3 regions of the Pantoea sp. X-Soil-MYKO-1289 genome follow, and region 3 is predicted to be linked to each of the others. Evidence: riboswitches for the same ligand, from Rfam matches in the RefSeq annotation. Region 3 holds a riboswitch; each other region holds the start of a gene.
The links. A riboswitch is a leader RNA that binds a small molecule or an ion and turns the genes downstream of it on or off. The one in region 3 is predicted to bind thiamine pyrophosphate.
Positions count from the first base shown of each region.

Region 1: another riboswitch for thiamine pyrophosphate. It lies ahead of thiM (hydroxyethylthiazole kinase); the one in region 3 lies ahead of AC6I7Z_RS19520 (FAD-dependent oxidoreductase).
Region 2: another riboswitch for thiamine pyrophosphate. It lies ahead of thiC (phosphomethylpyrimidine synthase ThiC); the one in region 3 lies ahead of AC6I7Z_RS19520 (FAD-dependent oxidoreductase).

Region 1 is NZ_AP036004.1:2,718,098-2,723,158, forward strand. It holds gene thiD (bifunctional hydroxymethylpyrimidine kinase/phosphomethylpyrimidine kinase) at 7-807, opposite strand; gene thiM (hydroxyethylthiazole kinase) at 804-1,598, opposite strand; TPP riboswitch at 1,633-1,729, opposite strand; gene AC6I7Z_RS13055 (PAAR domain-containing protein) at 2,010-2,555, shown strand; gene AC6I7Z_RS13060 (PAAR domain-containing protein) at 2,559-3,956, shown strand; gene AC6I7Z_RS13065 (hypothetical protein) at 3,937-4,359, shown strand; gene AC6I7Z_RS13070 (hypothetical protein) at 4,780-5,061, shown strand, end outside.
Region 2 is NZ_AP036004.1:3,773,989-3,779,049, forward strand. It holds gene nfi (deoxyribonuclease V) at 1-333, opposite strand, end outside; gene hemE (uroporphyrinogen decarboxylase) at 336-1,403, opposite strand; gene nudC (NAD(+) diphosphatase) at 1,445-2,215, opposite strand; gene rsd (sigma D regulator) at 2,368-2,877, shown strand; TPP riboswitch at 3,012-3,112, shown strand; gene thiC (phosphomethylpyrimidine synthase ThiC) at 3,199-5,061, shown strand, end outside.
Region 3 is NZ_AP036005.1:22,776-27,836, reverse strand. It holds gene AC6I7Z_RS19540 (ABC transporter ATP-binding protein) at 1-206, opposite strand, end outside; gene AC6I7Z_RS19535 (ThiF family adenylyltransferase) at 203-1,171, opposite strand; gene AC6I7Z_RS19530 (thiazole synthase) at 1,184-1,942, opposite strand; gene thiS (sulfur carrier protein ThiS) at 1,946-2,143, opposite strand; gene AC6I7Z_RS19520 (FAD-dependent oxidoreductase) at 2,127-3,068, opposite strand; TPP riboswitch at 3,202-3,321, opposite strand; gene AC6I7Z_RS19515 (DMT family transporter) at 3,363-4,313, opposite strand; gene AC6I7Z_RS19510 (SDR family oxidoreductase) at 4,915-5,061, shown strand, end outside.

The sequences.
Region 1 (5,061 bases), on a different replicon from region 3:
TGAGATTTACCACCAGCGATGAAAATGGTGCACCGGCCCGATGCCGTTGCCTACTTCCAGCGTATCGGCCTCGATCAGCGCCTGCTGCAGCCAGCTTTTCGCCTCGCGCAGCGTGTTGGCCCAGCTCTCATGACGCGGGCGCAGCGCGGCCAGCGCGGCGGAGAGCGAGCAGCCGGTGCCGTGAGTATGACGCGTATTGACGCGCGGTGCGGTAAAACGTTCGGCTCCGTTGCTCGTCATCAACCAGTCCGGACTTTCGCTGTCGCCAAGATGGCCGCCTTTCATCAGCACCGCCTGACAGCCGAGCGCCAGCAGCGCTTCGCCCTGCCCGAGCATCGCCTCTTCACTGCGCGCTGGCGCGCAGTCGAGTAGCGCTGCCGCCTCCGGCAGATTGGGCGTGATTAACGATACCTGCGGCAGCAGCAGCTCGCGCACGCTGGCGATAGCGTCGGGCGACAGCAAGGGATCGCCGCTTTTCGCCACCATCACCGTGTCCAGCACCACGTAAGGGATAGCGGCTCGCTTCAGCTTTTCCGCTACGATCTGCACGATGGCGGTTTCCGACAGCATGCCAATTTTCGCCGTGTCGATGCGCACGTCGCTCAGCACCGAATCGAGCTGTGCGCCGACAAACTCAGGCTCTATGCGGTAAACCGACTGTACGCCGCGGGTGTTCTGCGCCACCAGCGCGGTGATAACGCTGGTGCCATAGGCCGCGAGCGCTGAGAAGGCTTTGAGATCGGCCTGGATCCCTGCGCCGCCGCTGGGATCGGTACCGGCAATCGTCAGCGCGTTGATACGTTTCATGGGCGCGCCTCCTGTGCCAGCTGCCACAGGGCATCGATAAACAGCGTGGCGAAGCTGCCGGGCGCGGCGGTCTGGGCGGCGGCGCGTTCGCCCGCCAGCGTCATAACGCGGCAGGCGCTGGCGACATTATCCCGCCTGTCACCCGGCAGGCTGCAAAAGGCGGCGACCACGGCGGAGAGCGCGCAGCCGGTGCCGACCACGCGCGTCATCAGCGCGCTGCCGCCAGCGATGATCAGCGTTTTATGGCCGTCGGTGACGTAATCGACCTCGCCGCTGATCGCCACCAGCGTCTGATGCTTTTGCGCCAGCTCGCGCGCCGCCTCCAGCGCCGCCTCCGCCTGATGCTGCGAATCTACGCCGCGCCCGCCCGCGCCCTGCTGCGCCAGCGCAAGAATTTCAGACGCGTTGCCGCGCACCGCGGCAGGCCGTAGCGCAAGAAGCTGCTGGCAGAATTCACTGCGCAGGCGCAGCGCCCCGACCGCCACCGGATCGAGCACCCAGGGCTTTTGCGCCGCGTTAGCGGCCTGCACCGCTGCCAGCATGGCGTCGCGGCGATCGCGGGTCAGAGTGCCGACGTTGATCAGCAACGCGTCGGCCACAGCGGCGAACTGCGCGGCCTCATCGGGATCGATGACCATAGCAGGCGAAGCGTTGAGCGCCAGCAAGACGTTGGCGGTGACGTTCTGCACCACGTCGTTGGTCATGCAGTGCACCAGCGGCTGGCGCTGAACGAAGCGGACGAGAACGGGCGCGAAGTGCGCGTCGGAAAAGCGTTGAGGTTGGCGGATCATTATTACTCCCAACCGGCGAGCAAGAAGGCGAATGCGGTCAGGCATCTGACTTCCCTACGCTGGCATTATCCAGATCAGGTAATACGGGTATTTCTCAGCCTTCACAAAGAAGGGCACCCCGAGTCATGAGTACAAAACAGATTACTCGCTGGCAGATTAGGGGAAGTGGCATGCCGATTCAAGCTCGCATCTACGGTTATTACTTCTTTACTTAAAAAAGGTCTAAACAAGCTAATTTGCATGTTTTTCTAAAGAGGCAAGGCATTAAACCTGAGCAGGAGTCTTAGCAAATATATTCAAGAACTAATAAAGGTCTGTTGTGAGCCTTTTCACGATCTAAATGCGCACACGGCTCCTTTTTGCGATAGCTGAAACCATTTACCTGGTCTCAATTGGTCCTGATGCCTGTTGATGATAGAGAGAACTTTTATAAAATATCCGCTCAAATTATTTCCACAAAAAGTAAATGGAATTATGAAACAGTACACGAACGAAATCACGTCAACGCTTATCAATGTCCTGAAAAATCCCTTCCCCGCTGAACGCTGGGCTAATGCAGACGCTGAAGAGCTTCAGGCTCTGAACTCCTGTGTTGAAGAAATGAAAGACCGCTCATTGCTGCGGATTTGGCGTTTCGCTACTACTGGCGCAGTAACCCGTGACGGAGGGAGGATTGAGCATGGCAGCGCCAGCGATACCTTTGCCCTCAGTGATGGGATCAAAGTAAGCCGTGCAATGGTGGGCGATTACGTTGTTTATCCAGATGCAACAAAAGCCAGAATTGTCAGCGGTTCAGGTTCAGCAAACACCTGCAAGGGTGTCTCTTACGCGCTGGTGGGCAGTCTGATTGATAACGGCGATGTAATTGTCAGTACCCCGCAAGATTTGGCGTTTCTCTGTCAATGGGATAACAGCCCTGCAATGCCAGTCGATTTCCTTACTCCACCAGGAGAATAAAGGATGGCAACGGGCTACTGGATTGTGAAAGGTGACAAAACAAGCTGCGGTGGAACGGTTCTTGAAGGCACTAGAAAAAAAACTTTTGCCGGTAATTACGCAGCCCTGAACGGTCATAAGGTTTCATGCGGCAAGCATCCTGGCGTTTTTCATGTCGCAGGTGGGCATCCAGGAGATATCGTAGACACTGTGCATGTCGCAAGCACGCTGTACAGTCGTTCAACCTGCCCTTGCAGGGCTCGTTTTATCCCTTCCCAGACCTGGGCATGGCATGGTCCATATCAGGATCTCCCTGTAAAAGCTGCCCCGGTTGTTACGAAAGCTGCCCCCGACCCCGTTCAGGAGCCTGAGCAACATGCCCAGGCAGCTAAAAAAGAGAGACAGGAACAAACAAAATCACAAAAATCAAAACGCGAGCCCGTCGACGCTGGATTTTGTGTTCTTCCTTATGGCGCGGAAACGAGAGCCTATGAACCCTGGTTATTCGAAAGCGAACCGCCAGCAGGCACGCGCGAGCTTTATCGCTTACTGAACGGCGCAGGTCAGGAGTATAAGGCTGGTTCAATTCTGCTTTTGGTCGATCCTGATAAGCAGGAGAGCGAACAGATTGAGCATATGCAGCAAGCAAAAGCGCGAGTTGACGCAGCCCTTGAGCCGCTGACACATGAAGAGGCTAATTTTCTGCACAAACATTACGCCACCATTGCCAACTTCTCTAACATTGCAGATAAAGGCATTGGTCTGGCAGCTGAACCAGTAGGAAAGTACTTTGAGGGCATTGAAAAAGTTCTCAAAGAAATTCAGGAGACCTATAAAAACACCTATCTGACACGTGGTGCGCTAATTGGTGAGCAGTTCTATATCAGGCGCGCGCAGTTATTCAAAGAGCTTGAAACCTTGCTAAAGGTTGGCTTCCTGAATAAAGCAATGAAACTGGGCCAATATAATAAGATAAAAAATGCGCTTGGCCTTTCTACCAGTTCGATTACTCACAGATGGAATGAGACAGGGATCAGTGATATCGAGGGCTATGCTACTCACATTGAACGGGCAGCGAAATACGTAAAAGCAATGCGTTACACTGGTTATCTAGGCATTGGTTTTAGCGGACTCCATTCTCTTAACGAAATTCAAGAGGCATGTTCTGTTGGTCGCGAAGCTGAATGTACCAAGAAAAAGTATACTGAGATAGGTAGTTTTGCTTTGGGTACAGGTGGCGGTGTTCTCGCTGGTGCCGGGGCAATACCATTATGCGTCGCAATCGGCGTTGGTACTGCTGGTGTTGGCGGGCTTGTTTGTACCGTTATTGCAGGTGTTGGTTTAGGGTACGCTGGTAGCACAGTGGGGAGTGCTGTTGGGGAATTAGGCGGAGAACAGTTGTATGACGTTTTCGGCAATTAATTTTCTGATGATACATCGAGTTGAAATCGCTGGGATCTTTTTGATTCTCGGAATAATTAATTATATTTTTTACGTGATTTATGACAAATTCTCCAGGGGAAAATTCATGACTCTTTGCTCGCTATTTGTCGATAAATTTGGAGCAAGACCAGCAGAAGTTTTAATTTATCAGGATGGTGGGGTCTTTTTCTCGTTTATGCGTGATGCATTCTTTATTAAAGCATTATATTTTAAAGAAAACTCATTCCATACGCGAGGAATGAATAATGAACAAATACGTTTCATAAAAGAGCTTCCTAATCAGTACACCGATTGGTTACGTATAAAAGTGCGATTTTCCATCGTTGGCGTTATCTTTTTATTCATGATGCTAGCAATTTTCTACTTACCATTATTCATTTGATGGCGATAAAAGTAACCTGGATTTACACTTGGCTATTTTATTCACTCCCAATCAACACCATCAATTAAATAATAAATTAAGAGTAAGTTAAATATATGTAAACAGCCCTAAGTGATTCTCTTGGCCTACGATCTGCTGTAGGTGCAGATTCTTTTTCATCCAACCAGTCATCGCCGAAGAGCTGGAGCTATGAGGAATGGAATACTGTAACCACCGTTGTCCATAATCATCCAGATACGGGATACCAGGCTAATTACGCAGATCAGCGAACACGTTGCCTGTTTTTGTCATGCAGTTCAATCACTCATAAATGGAATGAGACAGGGATCAGTGATATTGAAGGTTACGCAACGCATATCGAGCGAGCGGCTAAATATACTAAGGCGATGCGTTATACTGGTTACGTTGGAATAGCGTTTAGTGCGGTTTCACTCAATCAATGAGATAAATGAGGCTTGTTCAACTGGTCGCAAAGCTGAATGTACTAAGAAAAAATATACTGAGATTGGTAGTTTCACCGGAGGTCTTGCTGGCGGATATGCCGGAGGTGCTATTGGTGTGGGTATCTGCTCTTTAGTTTTAGGTGTTACAACAATAGAGGTTGGCGGGGCTGGCGCATTAGCCTGTGGTGTAATACTTGGGAGTGGTGGTGGTGTCCTTGCTGGTGAATACTTCTCAGACAAAGGCGAAGGCTGTGGTGAG
Region 2 (5,061 bases), on a different replicon from region 3:
ACGCGGGTGCGAAATGCCGTGTCCGTCGACGAAAAGAAGATCCGGTTTGCGCTCGAGCATTTCCCATGCCGCCAGCAGCGCAGGATATTCGCGAAAAGAGAGGAAGCCGGGAATATAAGGCATGGTGGTAGCGATACGCGCGATGCGATGCTCCACCAGCTTCAGGGAAGGATATTCGAGGATCACCAGGGCGGCGCGCGTCACCGCCCCTTCCTGCTCGAAGCCGACGTCGGCGCCGCCGATAAAACGCGGCGGCAAAACGTCGAAATCATCCTGCCGCACCACCTCTGCAGCGCGCTGAATCTGCTCCGCGCGCAGTGCAGCAACGTCCATACTTACTCCTGATGATATTGGCCTGAGAGACGGTGCACCGCCTCAACGAACACGCCCGCATGCTCTGGCGGCACATCCTGATGGATGCCATGCCCCAGGTTGAAGACGTGACCGCTGCCCGCGCCGAAGCCGTCGAGAATGCCCGCGACCTCCTGCTCAATACGCGCAGCTGGCGCATAAAGCATAGACGGATCCATGTTGCCCTGCAGCGCCACTTTGTCGCCGACGCGACGACGCGCTTCGCCGATGTCGGTGGTCCAGTCGAGACCAAGGGCGTCGCAGCCGGTTGCGGCCATCGCTTCCAGCCACTGTCCACCGCCTTTGGTGAAGAGCGTAATCGGCACGCGGCGCCCTTCGTTCTCATGCAGCACGCTGTCGACGATTTTATGCATGTAGTAGAGCGAGAACTCCAGGTAATCGCGGCCGGTCAGCACGCCGCCCCAGGTGTCGAACACCATCACCGACTGCGCGCCCGCGCGGATCTGCGCGTTGAGATAAAGCGTGACGCTGTCCGCCAGCTTATCGAGCATCGCATGCAGCGTTGCCGGATCGGCGTACATCATTTTTTTGATTTTCGTGAAGGCTTTGCTGCTGCCGCCCTCTACCATGTAGGTCGCCAGCGTCCAGGGGCTGCCGGAGAAACCGATCAGCGGCACTTCGCCGTTAAGGTTTTTGCGAATGGTGCGCACCGCATTCATCACATAGCCAAGTTCCTGCTCGGGATCGGGCACCGGCAGTTTGTCGACATCGGCGCGGCAGGTAACTGGATTAGAGAAACGCGGGCCTTCGCCGGTTTCGAAGTAGAGTCCCAGCCCCATCGCGTCGGGGATCGTCAGGATATCGCTGAAGAGGATCGCCGCATCGAGCGGATAGCGGCGCAGCGGCTGCAGGGTGACTTCACACGCCAGTTCGGCGTTTTTGCACAGCGACATAAAATCGCCGGCTACGGCGCGCGTCGCTTTGTACTCCGGCAAATAACGCCCGGCTTGTCGCATCATCCATACCGGCGTGATATCGACCGGTTGACGTAACAGGGCGCGCAGATAACGATCGTTCTTCAGTTCACTCATTTCAGGACTCTCTCAATTTCAGGCGCGTAGTGTAACACTTCTTACGCCTCACCGCGGCAGATGGCGACGGTATCTTCGATTAGCCGGCGCGCCACGGTGCCCGGCGGCGGCAGCTGCGGCAGCGCGTCGAAGCGGTACCAGCCGGCGTCCAGCAGCTCTTTGTTATCGATTTGCAGATCGCCGCCGTCATATTCCGCCATAAAGGCCATCATCAGCGAGTGCGGAAAGGGCCAGGGCTGCGACGTGACGTAGCGTAGGTTTTTGACGCGGACGTTGCTCTCTTCCATTACCTCACGCGCCACCGCCTGCTCCAGCGTCTCCCCTACCTCGACAAAGCCCGCCAGCACGGTATAGATGCTGTTGCGATGACGCGCATGGTTGGCCAGCAATATCTCGTCGCCGCGCCGGATGGCGACGATAATGCAGGGCGCGATTTGCGGATAGTAGCGCTCGCGGCAGTGTCCGCAGAGGCAGGCGTTTTCATGCTTGCTCAGATGCATTTCGTGGCCGCAGTAGCCGCAGAAGCGATGGGAGCGGTAAAACTCCGCCAGCTGCACGGCGCGCCCGGCCAGCTGAAACAGCCCTGGCTCTTCATCGATCAGCTGGCGCACCGAGAACATGTCGCGATCGCGGCTCTCACACACCAGCCATACCGTTTCGCCCTGCCACTCGCCGACCGCCTGCGCCTTGCTGCCTGCGAGCTTAAACGCAGCGGCGCTGCCGTGCGGCAGATCGCCTTGCGGCAACCAAAGTTTCTGTTCATGGCTGACAATCCACCATCCAGCGTCTACGCTTGAGATCTCATGTTGCATCTAATCGTCATCCTTAGCGTCTTATCAATACGCTGAAGTCCTGATGTTAAGTGTGTAGACAAACAACTATACCCTAAATCGTCCAGCTTGCAGGCGGCGCCAGGCCAGCCGCAGCGTGACGGGAAGGGCACTTTCTTTACATGGAGTCAGATATGCTTAACCAGTTAAACGTCCTGACTGAGCGCGTAGGTGGCAGCAACGAACTGGTAGACACGTGGCTGGACGCCCGTCGCCAGCTACTTGTTTCTTATTACCACCTGGTTGGGCTGAAGCCTAACAAAGAGGCGCTCACGACGTTAGACGAGCAGGCGCTCGACAACTTTTGTCACAGCCTGGTCGATTACCTTTCCGCCGGTCACTTCAGCATTTATGAGCGCATCATCAATGAGATGGAAGGCGATAGCCCGATGATCGCCGCCGCGCAGATTTATCCGCCGCTGGAGGGCAACACCGAGCGTCTGATGCAGCTCTATGACGGCCATCTGCAGCAGTCTATCGACGACGATAACTGCGTCGATTTTCAGCTGGCGCTGTCGGAAGTCGGCGAAGTGCTGGAAGCGCGTTTTACGCTGGAAGACAAGCTGATCCAGCTTGCCTGGGACAACCGCCTGGTGCGCGCGCCGGTGGCAAACGACAGCAGCCAGCTGTCGCGCCCGGCTTAAGGTTAGTCAGTTGTAAATCGCTTGTTATTCTAAAGCAGCCCTTCTATGCTGAACGGGTTTTCGACGATAGCGCCGAAAACCCGTTTTGTTTTTTGTGCGATATGCACGGGCGTTTTGCGTGTAAAGCGTAAAACAACATCTTGTCGGAGTGCCCGCAAGGGCTGAGACCGTTAATTCGGGATCCGCGGAACCTGATCAGGTTAGAACCTGCGAAGGGAACAAGAGTAAACATCATCAGTGCGCTGGCGATTTTGCCTGCCGTTTCTGTTACTCCTTCCGAACTCCGGACAAGCAACGTTCCCCCTCAACAGGAAAATTGCTATGTCTATGACCAAAACCAACCGACGTGAACAGCGCGCTCAGGCGCAGGCCTTTATTGAGGCGCTGCAGAGCGGCATCGCCTTTCCCAACTCGAAACGTATCTGGATCCAGGGCAGCCGTGACGATATCCGCGTGCCGATGCGCGAGATCCAGCTCAGTCCGACGCTGCTCGGCGGCGATAAAGATCGTCCGCGCTATGAAGAGAATGAGGCGGTGCCCGTCTACGATACCGCCGGTCCCTACGGCGATCCCGATGCCGTTATCGACGTACAGCGCGGACTGGCGAAGCTGCGCGCCGACTGGATTGTCGCGCGCGACGACAGCGAGGCGCTGACGCACACCAGCTCGCGCTATACGCAGCAGCGTCTGGCCGACGACGGGCTCGATCATCTGCGTTTCGAGCGGCTGCCGCAGCCGCGGCGCGCAAAAGCGGGACGACGCGTTACCCAGCTCCACTATGCCCGTCAGGGCGTCGTCACGCCGGAGATGGAGTTTATCGCGCTGCGCGAGAATATGGGCCGCGAACGCATTCGCAGCGAAGTGCTGCGCCAGCAGCATGACGGCCACGGTTTCGGCGCGCAGCTGCCGGAAAACATCACCCCTGAGTTCGTACGCCAGGAAGTGGCCGCCGGACGCGCCATTATTCCCGCGAATATCAACCATCCCGAATCGGAGCCGATGATTATCGGCCGCAACTTTCTGGTCAAGGTCAACGCCAATATCGGCAACTCGGCGGTCACCTCCTCTATCGAAGAAGAGGTGGAGAAACTGGTCTGGTCGACCCGCTGGGGCGCCGACACCGTGATGGATCTCTCCACCGGTCGTTATATTCACGAAACGCGCGAGTGGATCCTGCGCAACAGCCCGGTGCCCATCGGCACCGTACCGATTTACCAGGCGCTGGAAAAGGTCAACGGCGTCGCGGAAAACCTCGACTGGGAAGTGTTTCGCGACACGCTGCTGGAGCAGGCGGAGCAAGGCGTCGATTACTTCACCATCCACGCCGGCGTGCTGCTGCGCTATGTGCCGATGACGGCGAAGCGCCTGACCGGCATCGTTTCGCGCGGCGGGTCGATTATGGCGAAGTGGTGTCTGTCGCATCACCGCGAAAGTTTTCTCTATACGCACTTTCGCGAAATTTGCGAAATCTGCGCCGCCTACGACGTTTCGCTGTCGCTTGGCGATGGCCTGCGTCCCGGCTCGATTCAGGACGCCAACGACGAGGCGCAGTTCGCCGAGCTGCGCACGCTGGGCGAGCTGACGAAGATCGCCTGGGAGTATGACGTGCAGGTGATGATCGAAGGGCCCGGCCATATTCCTATGCAGATGATCCGCCGCAATATGACCGAGCAGCTGGAGCACTGTCACGAAGCGCCGTTCTATACGCTCGGCCCGCTGACCACCGATATCGCCCCCGGCTACGATCACTTCACCTCCGGCATCGGCGCCGCGATGATCGGCTGGTTCGGCTGCGCCATGCTCTGCTACGTGACGCCCAAAGAGCATCTCGGCCTGCCAAATAAAGAGGACGTTAAGCAGGGATTGATTACCTATAAGATCGCCGCCCATGCGGCGGATCTGGCGAAGGGGCATCCCGGCGCGCAGATCCGCGATAACGCCATGTCCAAGGCGCGCTTTGAATTTCGCTGGGAGGATCAGTTCAATCTGGCGCTCGATCCTCATACCGCGCGCGCCTATCACGACGAAACCCTGCCGCAGGAGTCGGGTAAAGTGGCCCACTTCTGCTCGATGTGCGGGCCAAAATTCTGCTCGATGAAAATCAGCCAGGAAGTGCGCGACTATGCGGCGAGCCAGGCCGAGGCGCAGCCGATCGCCATCGGCATGCAGCAGATGTCTGAAACC
Region 3 (5,061 bases):
GAGCTGCTGATGTGGCCCTGCTGCGGCGTTGACAGCCCCGCCGCCAGCCGCAGCAGCGTGCTCTTGCCCGCGCCGCTGCGGCCCAGCAGGGCGCTGGTTTTGCCGCCGCGCAGCCGCAGGCTGAAGCGCGCGCAGAGAGGCTTGCTCTCCCAGCCGAAGGTGACGTCGTCAAAGAGAATGTCGGGGCCGTGTGACCTCAGGCTCATGGCTGGTTCGCCGCGATAATCGCCAGCCGTTCGACGCCGCGCTGCGCCAGCGTGTCGGCCGCCTTCGCCGCGCGAATGCCGCTGGCGCAGACCAGCACCACGCGCCGATCGGCGGGCGGCTGCCACGCGGCTATCGCGTCGGGCAGCAGACGCTCGACCTGCGCCGCCACGCTGTGCGGCGCTTCCGCCAGGCTGCGCAGCTCGACGATACAGTCGTCGGCGCGCAGCAGATCGCGATCGATAAAGGGAATGGCGGGCTGCGCCGGCTCCTGCGCGTCGTCAAAGCGAAAGGCGCGGAAGTGCCACTGGCTGAAGTCGCAGTTTATCAGGCTGCCGAGCGGCGACGGCGTGTGCCCCAGCAGCACGCTGAGCGCCATCTGCGCCTGCATCGCGCCCAGCGTCGCCACCGCCGGTCCCATCACGCCCGCGGTGTCGCAGCTGGCGGCGGAGGCGGGCAGCCGGGGAAACAGCGCGCGATAGCCCGGCGCGCCGCCGCAAAAGCCGCCGACATAGCCCTGTCGGCCGAGCACCGAGGCGCTGATCAACGGGATATTGCGCGGCCGGCAGGCGTCGGAGAGCGTATAGGTCACGGCGAAGCTGTCCGCTGCGTCGATCGCCAGATCCACCTGCGACAGCGCCTGCTCGACCGTACTGGCGCGCAGCGCCTGCTGCCGCGCCTCGGTAACGCAGTCGCGGTTGCGCGCGGCCAGCGCGCGCGCGGCGCAAAGCGCCTTCGGCTGGCCGACATCCTCCTCTGTGTAGAGCGTCTGGCGATGCAGATTGTGCAGCGCCACCCGATCCGCGTCCATAATGCGCAGATAGCCGACACCCGCGCCCGCCAGCAGCGGCAACAGCGTCGATCCCAGCCCGCCCGCGCCGACCACCAGCACGCGCGCGGCGCGCAGCCGCCTCTGTCCCGCCTCGCCGATTTCCGGCAGCATCTGCTGCCGCTGATAACGATTCATCATCTTGCCCCGTTAGCTGAACTGCGCCAGGCCGAACACCGGCGTCGACGCGGCGGCCATATCGCGCCGCTCCATCAGGCCCGCCTGATGCGCCTGATGCCCCACGCGGATCGCGCCTGCGAAGGCGCCCGCCATCGCCGCCGGATCCTGCGCTTTCGCCACCGCGGTGTTGAGCAGAATGGCGTCGAACCCCATCTCCATCGCCTGCGCCGCCTGGCTCGGCGCGCCGATACCGGCGTCAATCACCAGCGGCACCCCTTTAAACCAGGCGCGGAAGCTGCGCAGCCCTTCGATATTGCGCAGCCCCTGGCCTGATCCGATGGGCGCGCCCCAGGGCATCAGCACTTCGCAGCCCGCCTCCAGCAGCTTTTCGCCGACGATGAGATCCTCGGTGGTATAGGGAAAGACCTGGAAGCCGTCGGCGCAGAGAATGCGCGCCGCTTCCACCAGCGCAAAGGGATCGGGCTGCAGCGTGTCGGCGTTGCCGATCACCTCCAGCTTTATCCAGGGCGTGTCGAAGAGTTCGCGCGCCATATGCGCCGTGGTCACCGCCTCTTTCACGCTGTGACAGCCGGCGGTGTTGGGCAGCACGCGACGGTTGAGCTGGCTGAGCAGCTCGCGAAACGCGCCGCCCTGGCTGCCTTCGCGCCGCAGGCTGACGGTGATGATCTCCGCCTCCGCGGCGCAGATCGCCTGCTGCAAAATCTCGGGCGACGGATAGCCTGCGGTGCCGAGCAGAAAACGCGAACGGGGAACAAAACCGTAAAACATGGTTTAGCCTCCCTGCATCGGCGACAGCACTTCCAGACGGCATCCCGCCTCCAGCCGCTGGCTTTCATACTGCGCGCGCGGCAAGAACTCACCGTTAAAGGCGCTGGCGACGCAGGCGGCGTCGATCTGCCGCTCCTGCAGCAGCGCGGCGACCGTCGCCGCCTCGGTTTCCACTCTCTGACCGTTAAGTTCGATTTGCATCATTCGACTCCTGACTAAGCAGTTGCATAAGCTGCTGCGCCATGGCGGGCGCGAGCAAAAAACCGTGACGATACATGCCGTTAAGGGAGAAAACCCCGTCTTGATAGCGTACTTCCGGCAGGTTATGGCGATAGGCGGGCCGCCTTCCCGTGCCGCTCTCGACGATGCGCGCTTCGGCCAGCGCCGGATGGATGCTCCAGGCGGCGCTGAGCAGCTCCATCATGGCGCGAGCGCTGATCGCACTGGCGTCGTCGCTCTCGACCATGGTGGCGCCGAGCATAAACAGGCCGTCGGCGCGCGGCACCAGATAGCAGGGAAAGCGCGGATGCAGCAGCCGGATCGGACGGGAGAAGTGGAGTTCATCGCACTGCAGGATCAGCATCTCACCGCGAACCGCGCGCAGGTCAGGCTGGCGATCGGCGGCGTGAATGCCGCGGCAGTCGATCACCGTGCCGCCTGGTTTGCCGCGGTGAAAAACGACGCCGCGCGCTTCCAGGCTGGCGCGCAGCTGGCGCATGGCGTCGCGCGGATTAAGATGCGCTTCATCAGGGAAAAACAGGCCGCGCGCAAAGCGCCCTGCGAGTTCAGGCTCAAGCTGCGCGGGATCGCGCCAATGATGCTGCCGCGTCATGCGCGCGAAGCGCGTCAGCTCCGCGGCGTCACGCGGCATGGCCACCACCAGCGTGCCCTGACGCGCGACGCCCTCGACCCGCTGCGCCCACCAGCCGGCGGCGCGCTGCCCCAGCTCGATAACCTGTTCAGGGGCGCTCTCCCCTTCGCAAAAGGGCGCCAGCATGCCGCCCGCCCAGTGCGACGCGGGCGTCTCGTCGCTGACGATCACCTCTGGCGTTTCGCCCTGTTCGGCCAGCAGCGTAGCGACGCACAAGCCGGCGACGCCGCTGCCGATGACCGACCAGCGGCTCATGGCGCGCACCTGACAGAGAAAGTGGTTTGAAAAAGAGTCATGTTCACGCAGGCCTCGATGTTGACGACCCGTGATACATGAAGGGAAAAAGCATGAGCAGGCTCACGCGGCAGGCATCTCATCCAGGCAAAAAACAATGAGATACGAGTCTTCCTACGCCAGTATCAACTGGGTCAGGTTCAAAGGGTCGCTAAACCGCGCGCTGCGCTATTAGCCTCTCAGTCTCTCTGGCGAGACTCCCCCGACGGTCATTAGTTGTAGGGCAACTGCCTGCCCGACGTCAAGTACGGCGTGTTAATCCGGCGTTAAATCGGCGGTTTCGCTGCGGGCGGTCAGCGCTGATGCCGCGGCCCGTCGCCGCTGCCGACGCTCGCTCAAAACCGCGTAAATGCCGGCGAACGCGACGAGACTGGCGCCGATCAGGGTGAGTTTCTCGGGCAAGGCGCCGAGAAAAATCAGGCCGATAATCACCGACCAGAGCAGCGAGCTGTAATCGAATGGGGCGAGCAGCGAGGCATCGGCGTAGCGCAGGCTCAGCGTCAGCAAAATTTGCGTCAGTCCGCCGCACAGTCCGCACCCCAGCAGCAAAAGCAGCTGCTCGCCCTGCGGCAGGCGCCAGCCGAACGGCAGCGTCAGCAGCGAGGTCGCGCCCGTCATGGCGGTAAACCAGAAGGCGATCGCGCCCGGCTTCTCTTTCCCGCTCAGATAGCGGATCTGAATCAGCGCGCCTGCCGTGCAGAGCGCAGAGAGCAGCGCCAGCAGGACGCCGACGGAAGAGGCCAGGCTGGCTACCGTGAGCCTGGGCGGGCCGCTGAGCGACAGATGACCCGAGAGCATAATGACGATCCCCGCGAAACCGGCCGCTACCGACAGCCAGCGATTCAGCCGCACCCTTTCGCGCAGCACCACGGCGGCAAGCAGCACGGTAAACAGCGGCGCGGCGTAGTTGATAGCGGTGGCGTCGGTCAGGGAGATATAAATCAGCGACAGATAGCTGAGGTACATGCTGCAGGTGCCCGCCAGGCCGCGGCCGATATGCCCTTTCACATTGCGGGTTTTGATGCCCTGAATAATGCCGCCCTGAAAGGTCAGCCATAGCAGCAGCGGCATAACGCCCACCAGCGAACGGAAGAAGATCACTTCTCCCACCGGCAGCGCGCCCTCCAGACCTTTTACGCAGGCCAGCATCAGCGTCGAGCTAAGGGTCGCCATAATTTTGAGTGAAATTCCCGTCGACGCGCTCACGTCGCGCTCCTTATTTACCGATTGCAGAAAGTGAGCGTTAAGGGTAACGCAGATGCGCGGCGCGGGCGGTGGGAAACCACAGCAAATACAGCGTATTCTGCCTTTATGAGCCAGGCGCGCAGCACAAATATGCGTCTGATTTTTGCGCCCTTGCGACGCGAACGCTGAAGAAATTTATTTCCCGCTTTGCTTAGCCTGGATGAATATAATTTATCGCCCGGCCCTGGTGCTCATCGCGCATCAGCCAAAGCGGCGACGCGATAAAAACAAGGCCAGTATAAAGCGAAATAAAAACGCGCCGGAAAAAGCAGATATAATATTCAAATTATTGGTACAGAACGATTTTTATGCACGACCGCCGCCAGGGAAGAGTAACAACCTCAATCAAGCTCAGGTTATATAAATTGTTTAGTAAACCGTCAGTTAAATAGCCAGAGCAAAAAAAATTTCGCCGCCTGCCCTGAAAGGCAAAAAGGCGTCTTATTATTAATGCTGATGCCTATACCGCTGGATTTAATAAGCTCCAGCGAAATTTAATGTGACAAACCTCACATATGTGCCAGGCTTAATTTATCCGAAAACGATGTGCAAGGAGCTAAGCATGAGTAATCAAAATGACAAAACACTCGTCCCGGTTGAATTTCCGAAACCCTCTTTTCCAGGGCAGAAACAACCCGTTCCCGGTCTTGCCAGCAAAATGGATCCGGTGCCGGACCATGGGGAAACCACCTATCGCGGCACAGGCCGT